3 linked regions of the Lichenicola cladoniae genome follow. The protein of the gene in region 3 binds, or shares a complex with, the protein of the main gene of each other region. Links are inferred from orthologs where the notes say so. Each region holds a gene or a part of one and is shown on either strand. Other genes may lie near its edges. The genes, in order: ccmC, ccmE and ccmB.

Region 1 (3,973 bases), 550 kb from region 3 along the record:
GGCCGATGGGCTGAGCCCGATCGAGGCAAGACCGCTCACAGGGGACAGGTCGGTCCGTGTGGTGGCACTCATGGGCTTCTCCTTTTGACCAGCCAGCAACGCGCCGACAGGACCAGAGGCTGCACGCATCAGCAAGCCGATTTGGCCCGGATTGCCGCGTGACGCGATCGTGCCCGGATCGGCTCAGTCGATCCTGGTCGACGCCGCGATCTTGCTGGCCACCTGCATCAGCACGGCGCGATCTTCCTCGTTGCAAGTTCGATACAGATGGATCAGGGCGAGTTCGTGCGGGGTCAATACGGTGTCGGTCGCGGTCGTGTCCCAGCCGTCGTTGAGCGTGTTAACCGACACGCCGAGCACGTCCGCCAGACGCCGCAACATGCCGGTGCTGTGGCCGGCCCTGTCGCTCTCCCACTGAGCGACGGCACTCCTGGACACGCCGGTCGAGTTCGCCAGCCGATCCTGGGTCAACCCCCGTGCACGGCGCAGTGCACGTATCCTTGCACCCAGCGTCAGGGATGGCTTGTCATGCTGCATATCTACCCCCAGATGCTGGAAATGAGCCGAATTGGTTACGCTTGCGTCAAGATGTGTCGGGACGGGTGGCGGAACGAAGGACCGTGGATCACAAGCGCTACAATGATCCGCCTCGCGGAAAAGTGATAGCTTTGCCACGACCGTCTGCGTTCACCGGCAGTCTAAATGATCAATCCCGCCTCGTTCGTAACAAAAAGGACCAAGCCATGCGTATTTCCAGAATGAGCCGTGCATTGCTCGGAAGTGCCAGCCTGGTCGCATGCATCGGTCTGGTATCGACACTGGCTGTCGCGCAGCCTCGCCAACCGGCATCGACCTCGAGTGCCGCGGCATCGCAGCAGTCGAATGGCGTTGTCCTCGACCAGCAGGGACCGGGCATTCCTCCGGCCGACGCGCAACAGACGCCGCGCAATACCAACCACCGCGAGCTATTCCGGGTGCTCGGACTGTCCGCCCAGGTCTCGGCTCCGGTGACACCCGCCTATAACGGCGATGCCACCTACACGACGTTCGCCGGTCAGCCCGGCAACGGCCAGAACGCGATCCTGGCACAGAGCATGAACGGCTCGCCCTAGGCTTTTCCTCGCCGCCCAGGCCGCTGCTTTTCGTCGTGCCAGCCGCCGAGTTCGCACAGGCGCTGCCAGTGCGCCTTGGAGACCGGGACGACTGACAACCGGGACTGGCGCACCAGCGCCAGATCCTCGAATTCAGGATCGGCCTTGACGGCGGCAAGCGTGACGGCGGTGGGCATCGGGCCGATCGCCTTCACGTCGACGCAGACCCAGGCCTCGGTATCGGCGGTCGGATCCGGATAGGCCTCGCGCACCACCTCGACGACCCCGACGATCTCCTTGCCGGTGTTCGAGTGATAGAAGAACGCCCGGTCGCCCACCTTCATCGCCTGCAGGTTCTTTTTCGCCTGGTGGCTGCGAATGCCGGTCCAGGGTTCGACGTCGTTCTCCACCTGCTGCTCCCATGAGAACGACTCGGGCTCGGATTTCATCAGCCAGTAGTTCATCGAACGCACCCCGGTTGCCGGTCGGCGAAGATCATTCGGCAAGCGCGCCGTCGCGGAAGACCGCGCGATACCCCCTGATCACCACGCTCTCGAAGAGATTGACGTCGGCATACGGATCGCTCGCCGCGAAGCCCTCGGCGGCCGCGCGGTCCTCGACATCGATGATCAGGAGGCTGCCGCATGCCCGGCCGGCAAGGTCGAGCATCGGGCCGGCATGCACGATCCGGTCGACATAGGTCGAGAGATAACGCAGGTGCGCCTCGCGGGCGGCGAGCCTCGTATCGAGGCTGTTGGGGCGGTCGGAGCAGATGATGGCGAACAGCATGTCGTGTTCCTCGCAGGCTGGAGGCCGGATTGGTATGGCGGGCACTTCGGCATGTTAGTGTAGGACTGTTGATCGGAACGGGACAGCCGGAGGCTGTTCCCGATCGAATGGCGGTCGTGGTCGATCGCCGGCAATCAGGGATCCGTCGCCGCTTGCAAGCCACCCACCTCGTCGCCTCCGACCAGCCCGGCTCCAGACAGCCCGTTCCGCGACCAGGCGGCTTCGGCGCGTGGCTGCATCGTTTCGCCAATCCGGGCCGTTTCCTTCGGCTCGGACGCTGGCTGCAGCCGGTGCTGACCTGGCCGGCGATCGTATTGACCGCTGTCGGGCTGGCCTGGGGCCTGTTCCTGTCGCCCGCCGACTGGCAGCAGGGCGATGCGGTGCGGATCATGTACGTCCATGTCCCTGCGGCCTGGCTCGGCTCACTGGGCTACATGGCGCTTGCCGTATGCGGGTTGCTGTCGCTGGTCTGGCGACATCCGCTGGCGGATCTCGCCGCTGCCGAGATCGGGCCGGTCGGTGCGTGCGTCACCGGCCTCTGCCTGGTATCCGGCTCGCTCTGGGGCCGGCCGATGTGGGGGGCCTGGTGGGTCTGGGATGCGCGCCTGACCTCGGTGCTGGTGCTGTTCTTTCTCTATCTCGGCCATGTCGCGCTGATCCGGGCGTTCGACGATCCGAGGCGCGGTGCGCGGGCCGCCGCGATCCTCGCACTCGCCGGCGCGGTCGACCTGCCGATCATCAAGTTCAGCGTGCAGTGGTGGAACACCCTGCACCAGCCGGACAGCATCACCCTGACCGGCGCGCCGACCATGTCGCTCAGCATGCTGTGGCCGCTGCTGGTCTGCACGATCGGCTTCAGCCTGGGGTTCGCCGCCATCGTGCTGGCACGGTTGCGCGCGGCGGTCATGGAAGCCCGCACCCGGTCGCTGCTGCTGAGCGGTGCCGCGCCATGACGCACCTGCCCTATGTTGCCGGAGCTTACGGCGTCACCCTCGCGATGGGGCTGTACCTGTCGATCTCGGCGTCGCTCCGGCTCAGGCGCGCCCGTCGCCGGCTGGATGCGGTGGACGCGCGCCGACGACCCATTCCATGACCCGCAAGTCGCGCAGGCTGTGGCTGGTGGGCGGCTGCGTGCTGGGGTTCGGTTCGGCGACGGCGCTGACACTGCAGGCCTTCAGCGCCAACATCGTGTTCTTCATGGCGCCGTCGCAGATCCTGGCCAAGCCGCCGCTCCCCGGACGCACCATCCGGCTCGGCGGGATGGTGGTGGCCGGATCGCTGCACCAGCAGCACCAGGCGGGACACGAGCCGACCGAGCAGTTCGCCGTCACCGACGGGCAGGAGGCGGTGCATGTCAGCTACGTCGGCATCCTGCCGGACCTGTTCCGCGAGGGTCAGAGTGTCGTGGCGCTGGGCGAGATGCAGCCGGACGGCAGCTTCCGCGCCGCCGAGGTGCTGGCCAAGCACGACGAGACCTACATGCCGAAGGACGTCGCCGCCGCCTTGCGAAAGTCCGGACGCTGGGACCCGAGGTTCGGACCACCGCCCTCGGCTGCGAGCTGGAACACCATGACCACCAACGCCCCGCATCCGAGCTGAAGCCCTCGATGCGGCGCCCTGGATGGGGATGCACAACCCGATGATCCTGAGCACCCTGCTGAGCCCGGAGCTGGGCCGCTTCGCCCTGGCGCTGGCCTGCAGCCTGGCGGTCGCGCAGTTCGTCCTGCCGCTGACCGGTGCGTGGCGACGCGATCCGAGGCTGATGGCGACGGCGCCGGCCCTGGCGTTCGGGCAGCTCGCCTGCCTGGCGCTGTCGTTCGTGTGCCTCGCCGCGGCGGCGATCGGCGACGATTTCTCGGTCGCCAACATCGCCGAGAACAGCGCCATCGCCAAGCCGCTGCTCTACAAGATCACCGGGATCTGGGGGAACCATGAGGGCTCGATCCTGCTCTGGTCGCTGATCCTCGCACTCTGCGGCGGCGCGGTCGCCTGGTTCGGGCGGACGCTTCCCTCGACCCTGCAGGCACGCGTGCTCGGGGTGCTCGGCGGCACCGCCGCCGGCTTCGAGCTGTTCTGCCTGTTCACCTCGAACC
Region 2 (4,099 bases), 550 kb from region 3 along the record:
CCGGCAAGGTCGAGCATCGGGCCGGCATGCACGATCCGGTCGACATAGGTCGAGAGATAACGCAGGTGCGCCTCGCGGGCGGCGAGCCTCGTATCGAGGCTGTTGGGGCGGTCGGAGCAGATGATGGCGAACAGCATGTCGTGTTCCTCGCAGGCTGGAGGCCGGATTGGTATGGCGGGCACTTCGGCATGTTAGTGTAGGACTGTTGATCGGAACGGGACAGCCGGAGGCTGTTCCCGATCGAATGGCGGTCGTGGTCGATCGCCGGCAATCAGGGATCCGTCGCCGCTTGCAAGCCACCCACCTCGTCGCCTCCGACCAGCCCGGCTCCAGACAGCCCGTTCCGCGACCAGGCGGCTTCGGCGCGTGGCTGCATCGTTTCGCCAATCCGGGCCGTTTCCTTCGGCTCGGACGCTGGCTGCAGCCGGTGCTGACCTGGCCGGCGATCGTATTGACCGCTGTCGGGCTGGCCTGGGGCCTGTTCCTGTCGCCCGCCGACTGGCAGCAGGGCGATGCGGTGCGGATCATGTACGTCCATGTCCCTGCGGCCTGGCTCGGCTCACTGGGCTACATGGCGCTTGCCGTATGCGGGTTGCTGTCGCTGGTCTGGCGACATCCGCTGGCGGATCTCGCCGCTGCCGAGATCGGGCCGGTCGGTGCGTGCGTCACCGGCCTCTGCCTGGTATCCGGCTCGCTCTGGGGCCGGCCGATGTGGGGGGCCTGGTGGGTCTGGGATGCGCGCCTGACCTCGGTGCTGGTGCTGTTCTTTCTCTATCTCGGCCATGTCGCGCTGATCCGGGCGTTCGACGATCCGAGGCGCGGTGCGCGGGCCGCCGCGATCCTCGCACTCGCCGGCGCGGTCGACCTGCCGATCATCAAGTTCAGCGTGCAGTGGTGGAACACCCTGCACCAGCCGGACAGCATCACCCTGACCGGCGCGCCGACCATGTCGCTCAGCATGCTGTGGCCGCTGCTGGTCTGCACGATCGGCTTCAGCCTGGGGTTCGCCGCCATCGTGCTGGCACGGTTGCGCGCGGCGGTCATGGAAGCCCGCACCCGGTCGCTGCTGCTGAGCGGTGCCGCGCCATGACGCACCTGCCCTATGTTGCCGGAGCTTACGGCGTCACCCTCGCGATGGGGCTGTACCTGTCGATCTCGGCGTCGCTCCGGCTCAGGCGCGCCCGTCGCCGGCTGGATGCGGTGGACGCGCGCCGACGACCCATTCCATGACCCGCAAGTCGCGCAGGCTGTGGCTGGTGGGCGGCTGCGTGCTGGGGTTCGGTTCGGCGACGGCGCTGACACTGCAGGCCTTCAGCGCCAACATCGTGTTCTTCATGGCGCCGTCGCAGATCCTGGCCAAGCCGCCGCTCCCCGGACGCACCATCCGGCTCGGCGGGATGGTGGTGGCCGGATCGCTGCACCAGCAGCACCAGGCGGGACACGAGCCGACCGAGCAGTTCGCCGTCACCGACGGGCAGGAGGCGGTGCATGTCAGCTACGTCGGCATCCTGCCGGACCTGTTCCGCGAGGGTCAGAGTGTCGTGGCGCTGGGCGAGATGCAGCCGGACGGCAGCTTCCGCGCCGCCGAGGTGCTGGCCAAGCACGACGAGACCTACATGCCGAAGGACGTCGCCGCCGCCTTGCGAAAGTCCGGACGCTGGGACCCGAGGTTCGGACCACCGCCCTCGGCTGCGAGCTGGAACACCATGACCACCAACGCCCCGCATCCGAGCTGAAGCCCTCGATGCGGCGCCCTGGATGGGGATGCACAACCCGATGATCCTGAGCACCCTGCTGAGCCCGGAGCTGGGCCGCTTCGCCCTGGCGCTGGCCTGCAGCCTGGCGGTCGCGCAGTTCGTCCTGCCGCTGACCGGTGCGTGGCGACGCGATCCGAGGCTGATGGCGACGGCGCCGGCCCTGGCGTTCGGGCAGCTCGCCTGCCTGGCGCTGTCGTTCGTGTGCCTCGCCGCGGCGGCGATCGGCGACGATTTCTCGGTCGCCAACATCGCCGAGAACAGCGCCATCGCCAAGCCGCTGCTCTACAAGATCACCGGGATCTGGGGGAACCATGAGGGCTCGATCCTGCTCTGGTCGCTGATCCTCGCACTCTGCGGCGGCGCGGTCGCCTGGTTCGGGCGGACGCTTCCCTCGACCCTGCAGGCACGCGTGCTCGGGGTGCTCGGCGGCACCGCCGCCGGCTTCGAGCTGTTCTGCCTGTTCACCTCGAACCCGTTCGACCGGGTCTGGCCGGCGCCGGTCGACGGGCACGGCATGAACCCGCTGCTGCAGGATCCCGGCCTCGCCTTCCATCCGCCGATTCTCTACGCCGGCTATGTCGGGTTCGCGGTGCCGTTCGCCTTCGCCGTCGCCGCCCTGATGGAAGGCCGCGTCGATGCCGCATGGGGCCGCTGGGTCAGGCCCTGGGCGGTCGCTGCCTGGTGCTTCCTGACCTGCGGCATCGCGCTCGGGTCCTGGTGGTCGTACTACGTGCTCGGCTGGGGCGGCTACTGGTTCTGGGATCCGGTCGAGAACGCCTCGCTGCTGCCGTGGCTCACCGGCACCGCGCTGGTGCATTCGGCGATCGTGGTCGAGAAGCGCGAGGCGCTGAAGGTCTGGACCGTGCTGCTGGCGATCGGCACCTTCTCGCTGTCGCTGTCCGGCACCTTCCTGGTGCGCTCGGGCATCCTCAACTCGGTGCACTCGTTCGCCAACGACCCGACCCGCGGGGTGTTCATCCTCGGGCTGCTGGCGCTGGTGATCGGCAGCGCGCTGCTGCTGTTCGCGATCCGCGCGCCGAAACTCAGCGCCGGCGGCACCTTCGCGCCGTTGTCGCGCGAGGGCGCGCTGGTGATGAACAACATCCTGCTGTGCGCGATCTGCGCGGTGGTGCTGACCGGAACCATGTATCCGCCGTTCGCCAGCCTGTTGTTCGGCAGCGCGATCAGTGTCGGCAAGCCGTTCTTCGATGCCACCGCCGCCCCGATGGCGCTGCCGTTGCTGGCCGCGATGGCGATCGGCCCGATGCTGCCGTGGAAGCGCGCGCAACTGGCGCCGGTGCTTGCCCGCCTGTGGTGGGCGGGGCTGCTGGCCGGCATCGTCGGGCTGGCCGCGGCACGCGGGTTGAAAGGGGTTCTCCCGATCGTCGCGTTCGTGCTCGGCGTGTGGGTGATCGCCGCGAGTGCCGCCAGCCTGCTGCAGCGGATCGGCCACCGGCGGGGGACGGCGTTCCGGGACAGCCTGCACCGCGCGCGCATGCTGCCGCGCGCGGTGTTCGGCGCGGCCCTGGCGCATGCCGGTGCCGGGGTGACGGTGATCGGCCTCGCCGCGATGTCCGATGCGAGCCATGCCATCGTCGCGGTGCACACCGGCGACAGCGTGCAGCTTGCCGGCTATCGCTGGACCCTGACCGGCCTGGCCGATGCCGCGGGTCCGAACTACCGCGCCCGGGTCGCCACCATCGAGGTCCGTCGCCACGACCATCTGGTGACGGTGCTGCACCCGTCGCGGCGCGACTTCGCCAGCCAGAACCAGACCACCAGCGAGGTGGCGATCCATACCAACGGCATGGCCGACCTCTATGCCGTGCTCGGCGACGAGCATGATAGCGGCCCCGGCAAGGACAACGAGCACACCGCCATCCTGCGGCTGCACTATAATCCGCTGGCACCCTGGATGTGGCTCGGCGCGCTGATCATGGCGATCGGCGGCGCCCTGTCGCTCAGCGACCGCCGGGTGCGGGTCGGTGCACCGAGGCGTGCCCGCAACGCCGTCGCGGTCCCGGCCGAATGATGCCGCCCGGATCGCTCCTGTCGCGGCGGCGGGTGCTGACGATCGCGCCGCTGGCCGGAGCCGCTGCCGTCGGTGTCGGGTTCTGGGCGATGCTGGCCGGGATGGGCCGCGGCTCGTTCGATCCGCACGACATCCATGCCCCGGCGCTGAACCGGCAGGTGCCGCCGTTCGCCCTGCCCGACCAGGCGCCGGGCCATGGGTTCTCGAGCGCCGACCTCGGCGCCGCGACCGCTCCGTTGCTGGTCAACTTCTTCGCCTCGTGGTGCATCCCCTGCGTCATCGAGGCCCCGCTCCTGATCAGCCTGAAGGG
Region 3 (4,083 bases):
ACTTGCCGACCACGCCCTTCTTGCGGAGCATCTGGGTGACGGTCAGCACGAGGTCGGTGGCGGTGGCGCCCTCGGGCATGCGGCCGGTCAGCTTGAAGCCGATCACGTCCGGGATGAGCATGGCGATCGGCTGGCCGAGCATGGCGGCCTCGGCCTCGATGCCGCCGACGCCCCAGCCGAGCACGCCCATGCCGTTGACCATCGTGGTGTGGCTGTCGGTGCCGTACAGCGTGTCCGGGTAGGCGAAGGTCTCGTCGCCGATCGTCGCGGTCCAGACCGCCTGGGCGATGTATTCGAGGTTCACCTGGTGGCAGATGCCCGCACCGGGCGGCACCACGGAGAAGTTCTCGAACGCTTCCTGGCCCCAGCGCAGGAACGCATAGCGCTCGCCGTTGCGCTCGAACTCGATCTCGACGTTGCGCTGCAGCGCGTCCGGGGTGCCGGACACGTCCACCATCACCGAATGGTCGATCACCAGATCGACCGGGACCAGCGGGTTTACCTTCTGCGGGTCGCCGTTCAGCAGGGTGATGCCGTCGCGCATGGCGGCGAGGTCGACCACGCCCGGGACGCCGGTGAAGTCCTGCATCAGGATGCGGGCCGGCTTGAACGGCACCTCGCGCACGCTCTGGCCGGTCTCGAGCCAGCCGGCGACCGACCTCGCGTCCTCGATCTTGTAGGAGCGGTTATCCTCGAACCGCAGCACGTTCTCGAGCAGCACCTTGAGGCTCACCGGCAGGCGGCTGACGTCGCCGATTTGTTTGGCGGCCTCCGGGATCGAGAAATAATGGTAGGTCTTGCCCTCGACATCGAGCGTCTTGCGGGTTCCGAGATTATCCTGGCCGACCGACTTCATGTTGTTCTACCCCGAGATCGTCTGCGTCCACAGCGTCGGCCGGCAGTGCGGACGACCGATCGAACGGCGCCGAGGCATACGGGCGGACAGCTTGAATTCCCAATGGGGCTAGAACATACCGACACGAGCCGCCGAAACAAGCGCAGCCACGCACCGGCACCCAAGAGGCCTGCACATGACACCTGCCTCCGAGGCCACCCTGCGTGCCGTCGGCCTGGTCGTGCTGCGGTCCGACCGGCTGGTGCTGGACGGCGTGGAACTGGAGCTCGGCCGCGGCGGAGCCCTGCTGCTGACCGGCCCGAACGGCGCCGGCAAATCGACCCTCCTGCGCGCGCTGGCCGGCCTCTGCCCGCTGGCTGCCGGGCGGATCGAGTGGGACGGCATCGATACACGCGACGCCCCCACCGAGCATGCGGGCCGGCTTGCCTATCTCGGCCACCAGGACGCGCTGAAGCCCGGCCTCAGCCTGCGAGAGAACCTGCATCTCACCGCCCGGACCGGCGGCGGCGATACGGTCGCGGCGCTGGCTGCCTTCGGGCTCGAGGAGCTGGCCGCCCTGCCGGTGCGCCTGCTGTCCGCCGGCCAGCGACGCCGCGCCGCCCTGGCGCGGGTGCTGCTCGCCGACGTGCCGCTCTGGCTGCTGGACGAGCCCTCGCTCGGGCTCGATAGCGCGGCGCTGGTGCGGCTGGGCGTCGTGCTGGCCCGGCACCGGGATGCTGGCGGCATGGTCATTGCCACCACCCATGTCGGCCTGCCGCTGCCGGACGCAGCCGTGCTGGATCTGGCGGCGTGAGCGAGCGGGCCGGCATGCTCGCCCGGTTCCGGCTGATCCTGGGGCGGGACCTGCTGCTGTCGCTGCGCCATGCCTCGGACACGCTCGCGGCGGTGCTGTTCTTCCTGCTTGCCGGTGCGCTGTTCCCGCTGGCGCTTGGGCCGTCCCCCGACCTGCTGCGCCGGATGGCCCCCGGGATCATCTGGGTATGCGCGCTGCTGGCGGCGCTGCTGCCGCTCGACCGGCTGTTCGGCGCCGAACTCGATGACGGGTCTCTCGATCAACTGATGCTGTGCGGCCTCCCCGCCCCGGCGGTCGCGTTCGCCAAGATCTGCGCCCACTGGCTGAGCACCGGGCTGCCGCTGCTGCTGGCCGCGGGCCCGCTGGCGGTCATGCTGGGCCTGCCCGCCGATGCGATCCCGGTTCTGCTCGCCGGCCTGCTGCTCGGCACGGCCGTGCTCTCTCTGATCGGCGGCATGGCGGCGGCGATCGTTTGCGGCGCCCGGCGCAGCAGCGTGCTGCTGCCGCTGCTGGTGCTGCCGCTGGCCACGCCGGCGCTGATTTTCGGGGCCGCCGCCGTCGATGCGGCGCAGGTCGGGCTGGACTGGCATCCGGACCTGCTGCTGCTCGGGGCGTTCCTTGCCGTCGCCATCCCGCTCTGTCCGCTGGCCGCCGGTGCCGCCCTCAGGATGGCGGTGGAATGAGCCCTCTGCTCCCGGCAAATCCTAAACAAAAGGTTAAGGATTTGCCGCCAACTTCATCGGGCGTAGAGCCGATACAGTCGTGCAAGCCGGGCCGGCGTGCCCACGTCGATAGTGCAACAGAGGATAGCGACCCATGCTGATCGAGACGATCCTGAAGACCAAGGGACATGACGTCGCCACCCTGAGGCCGGAGCAGGCGGTCTCGGCGGCGGTCGCCCTGATGGCCGAGCGCCGGATCGGTGCGGTGGTGATCGCCGACCGCGGCACGGTCGTCGGCATCTTTTCCGAGCGCGACCTGGTCAAGGTGCTGGCGCGCGACGGACATGTGGCGCTCGACCGGGCGGTGCAGACGTCGATGACCTCGCCGGTGGTGACCTGCCGCGCCGAAGACCGCCTCGATCAGGTGATGGCGATGATGACCCAGCGCCATATCCGGCACATGCCAGTGATGGACGGGACCAGCCTCAAGGGCATGATCAGCATCCGCGACCTGGTCCGTCACCGGCTCGAGGAGAAAGAACTCGAAGCCGCGATCCTGCTCGACATCTCGCGCATGCATGGCTGAATTGGAGCGGCTCCCGGGAGCCGCGTCCTGATTATCAGGGTCCGACAGTCGCCCTTGCCCTCAAGCCGGCACGGTTCGGGCGGCTGCGATGAGCCAGAGGGGCTTGGTTTCCCGCGAACTTGTCCCTTCCGCCAAATCACCTGACCTATAGCTGTAACAATTGGGTAGCTGGCTCGATAAAGCCTGGTCTGAAAAGAGCGTGGGAATACGAGCGTCTACTGAGCCTGCCGCCGTGTTTCAGAGGTCCGTCAGGCGGATCTCGCCGCAACGCGTGCACACCAGGCCATTGATATCGCCAAGCAGTGGGCGGCTGTGAAACGATTTCTTTTGCCAATGATGCAAGCCGATTCGGCATCGCAACAGGCTAATCAGCGACATTTTTGAGACTTGTTCCGATGGTCCGCGCGAGCGCACTACGTTTTCCCGGAGACTATCGAGCGGAAACGGCTGCGCGGCACCTTCGGGACCACCAACTCCGAACCGCCGGCAAAACGCAGTTGCGGTCTCGTCATCGATAACGTCGATAAGCAGCAACTCGCTGGTCGCACGCAGCCGCACCGCGGTGTTTGCCTTGAAGCTCATCGCATCGTCCGTAACATCATAATCTTTCTTATTCGTATCGATCCTGACGCAACGCAAGCCTCATGAGCAAGGTTTGCGCGTTTCGCATTGTCGAAGTAGTGGGATTGAAGCACCTCTCGCGGCGACCGACTACGGAAGTTCTGGACCGGGACGAAAGCACACCTTGGACACAGCGCACTCAACGACGCGGCGCTCTGCCCGCCTATCGCAAGCACGGCTACGCCAGAGGCGGACAACGTCGTGGTCGCGCATTGCGGTGATCATGTTGCCCTTCATCTCAACTGCACGGGCGTCGGACTGCCTTGACGCCGCACGCTCGGCCGAACTGCGCAATGGAATTCCGTCCGGTTTACTGACGGCGATCGGCAGGGTGGAAAGCGGCAGCTGGAGTTGGAGCGTCAACGGCAACGATACCGAGCCCGGCCGCCGCTTCGATAGCGCCGAGGAAGCCGAGTTCTATGCGCAAGGCCTGCTCGCCTCCGGGAAGCGGATGATCGATCTTGGCTGTTTCCAGATAGACCTGCTTTATCATGAGGACGTGTTCCAGCAGTGGCAGGACGCGTTCGACAGTGACCTCAACGCCCAGGCAGCGGCAGGCATCCTG

The links.
Region 1: the proteins of ccmB (region 3) and ccmC are in contact, whole or in part, in a solved structure (PDB 8CE8), measured with the Escherichia coli proteins. The link is inferred for Lichenicola cladoniae from one-to-one orthologs.
Region 2: the proteins of ccmB (region 3) and ccmE are in contact, whole or in part, in a solved structure (PDB 8CE8), measured with the Escherichia coli proteins. The link is inferred for Lichenicola cladoniae from one-to-one orthologs.

The regions. Positions count from the first base shown.
Region 1 is NZ_CP053708.1:1,084,915-1,088,887, reverse strand. Bases 1,119-3,973 are described here. They hold ccmC (heme ABC transporter permease CcmC), read left to right. Parts: upstream 1,119-2,113; coding sequence 2,114-2,833; downstream 2,834-3,973. Other genes in these bases: HN018_RS04920 (heme lyase CcmF/NrfE family subunit), read left to right, coding at 3,535-3,973; ccmE (cytochrome c maturation protein CcmE), read left to right, coding at 2,970-3,479; ccmD (heme exporter protein CcmD), read left to right, coding at 2,830-2,973; HN018_RS04940 (YciI family protein), read right to left, coding at 1,587-1,880; HN018_RS04945 (EVE domain-containing protein), read right to left, coding at 1,119-1,555. Also shown: HN018_RS04960 (EcsC family protein), read right to left, coding at 1-72; HN018_RS04955 (helix-turn-helix domain-containing protein), read right to left, coding at 184-537; HN018_RS04950 (hypothetical protein), read left to right, coding at 744-1,112; more of HN018_RS04945, read right to left, coding at 1,109-1,118. UniProt on the Escherichia coli protein: Required for the export of heme to the periplasm for the biogenesis of c-type cytochromes.
Region 2 is NZ_CP053708.1:1,083,046-1,087,144, reverse strand. The notes cover bases 1-2,981. They hold ccmE (cytochrome c maturation protein CcmE), read left to right. Parts: upstream 1-1,226; coding sequence 1,227-1,736; downstream 1,737-2,981. Other genes in these bases: HN018_RS04920 (heme lyase CcmF/NrfE family subunit), read left to right, coding at 1,792-2,981; ccmD (heme exporter protein CcmD), read left to right, coding at 1,087-1,230; ccmC (heme ABC transporter permease CcmC), read left to right, coding at 371-1,090; HN018_RS04940 (YciI family protein), read right to left, coding at 1-137. In the rest of the region: more of HN018_RS04920, read left to right, coding at 2,982-3,789; HN018_RS04915 (thioredoxin domain-containing protein), read left to right, coding at 3,786-4,099. UniProt on the Escherichia coli protein: Heme chaperone required for the biogenesis of c-type cytochromes. Transiently binds heme delivered by CcmC and transfers the heme to apo-cytochromes in a process facilitated by CcmF and CcmH.
Region 3 is NZ_CP053708.1:534,614-538,696, reverse strand. The notes cover bases 533-3,497. They hold ccmB (heme exporter protein CcmB), read left to right. Parts: upstream 533-1,663; coding sequence 1,664-2,332; downstream 2,333-3,497. Other genes in these bases: HN018_RS02285 (hypothetical protein), read right to left, coding at 3,135-3,479; HN018_RS02290 (CBS domain-containing protein), read left to right, coding at 2,466-2,897; ccmA (heme ABC exporter ATP-binding protein CcmA), read left to right, coding at 972-1,649; acnA (aconitate hydratase AcnA), read right to left, coding at 533-856. Also shown: more of acnA, read right to left, coding at 1-532; HN018_RS02280 (transglycosylase SLT domain-containing protein), read left to right, coding at 3,742-4,083. UniProt on the Escherichia coli protein: Required for the export of heme to the periplasm for the biogenesis of c-type cytochromes.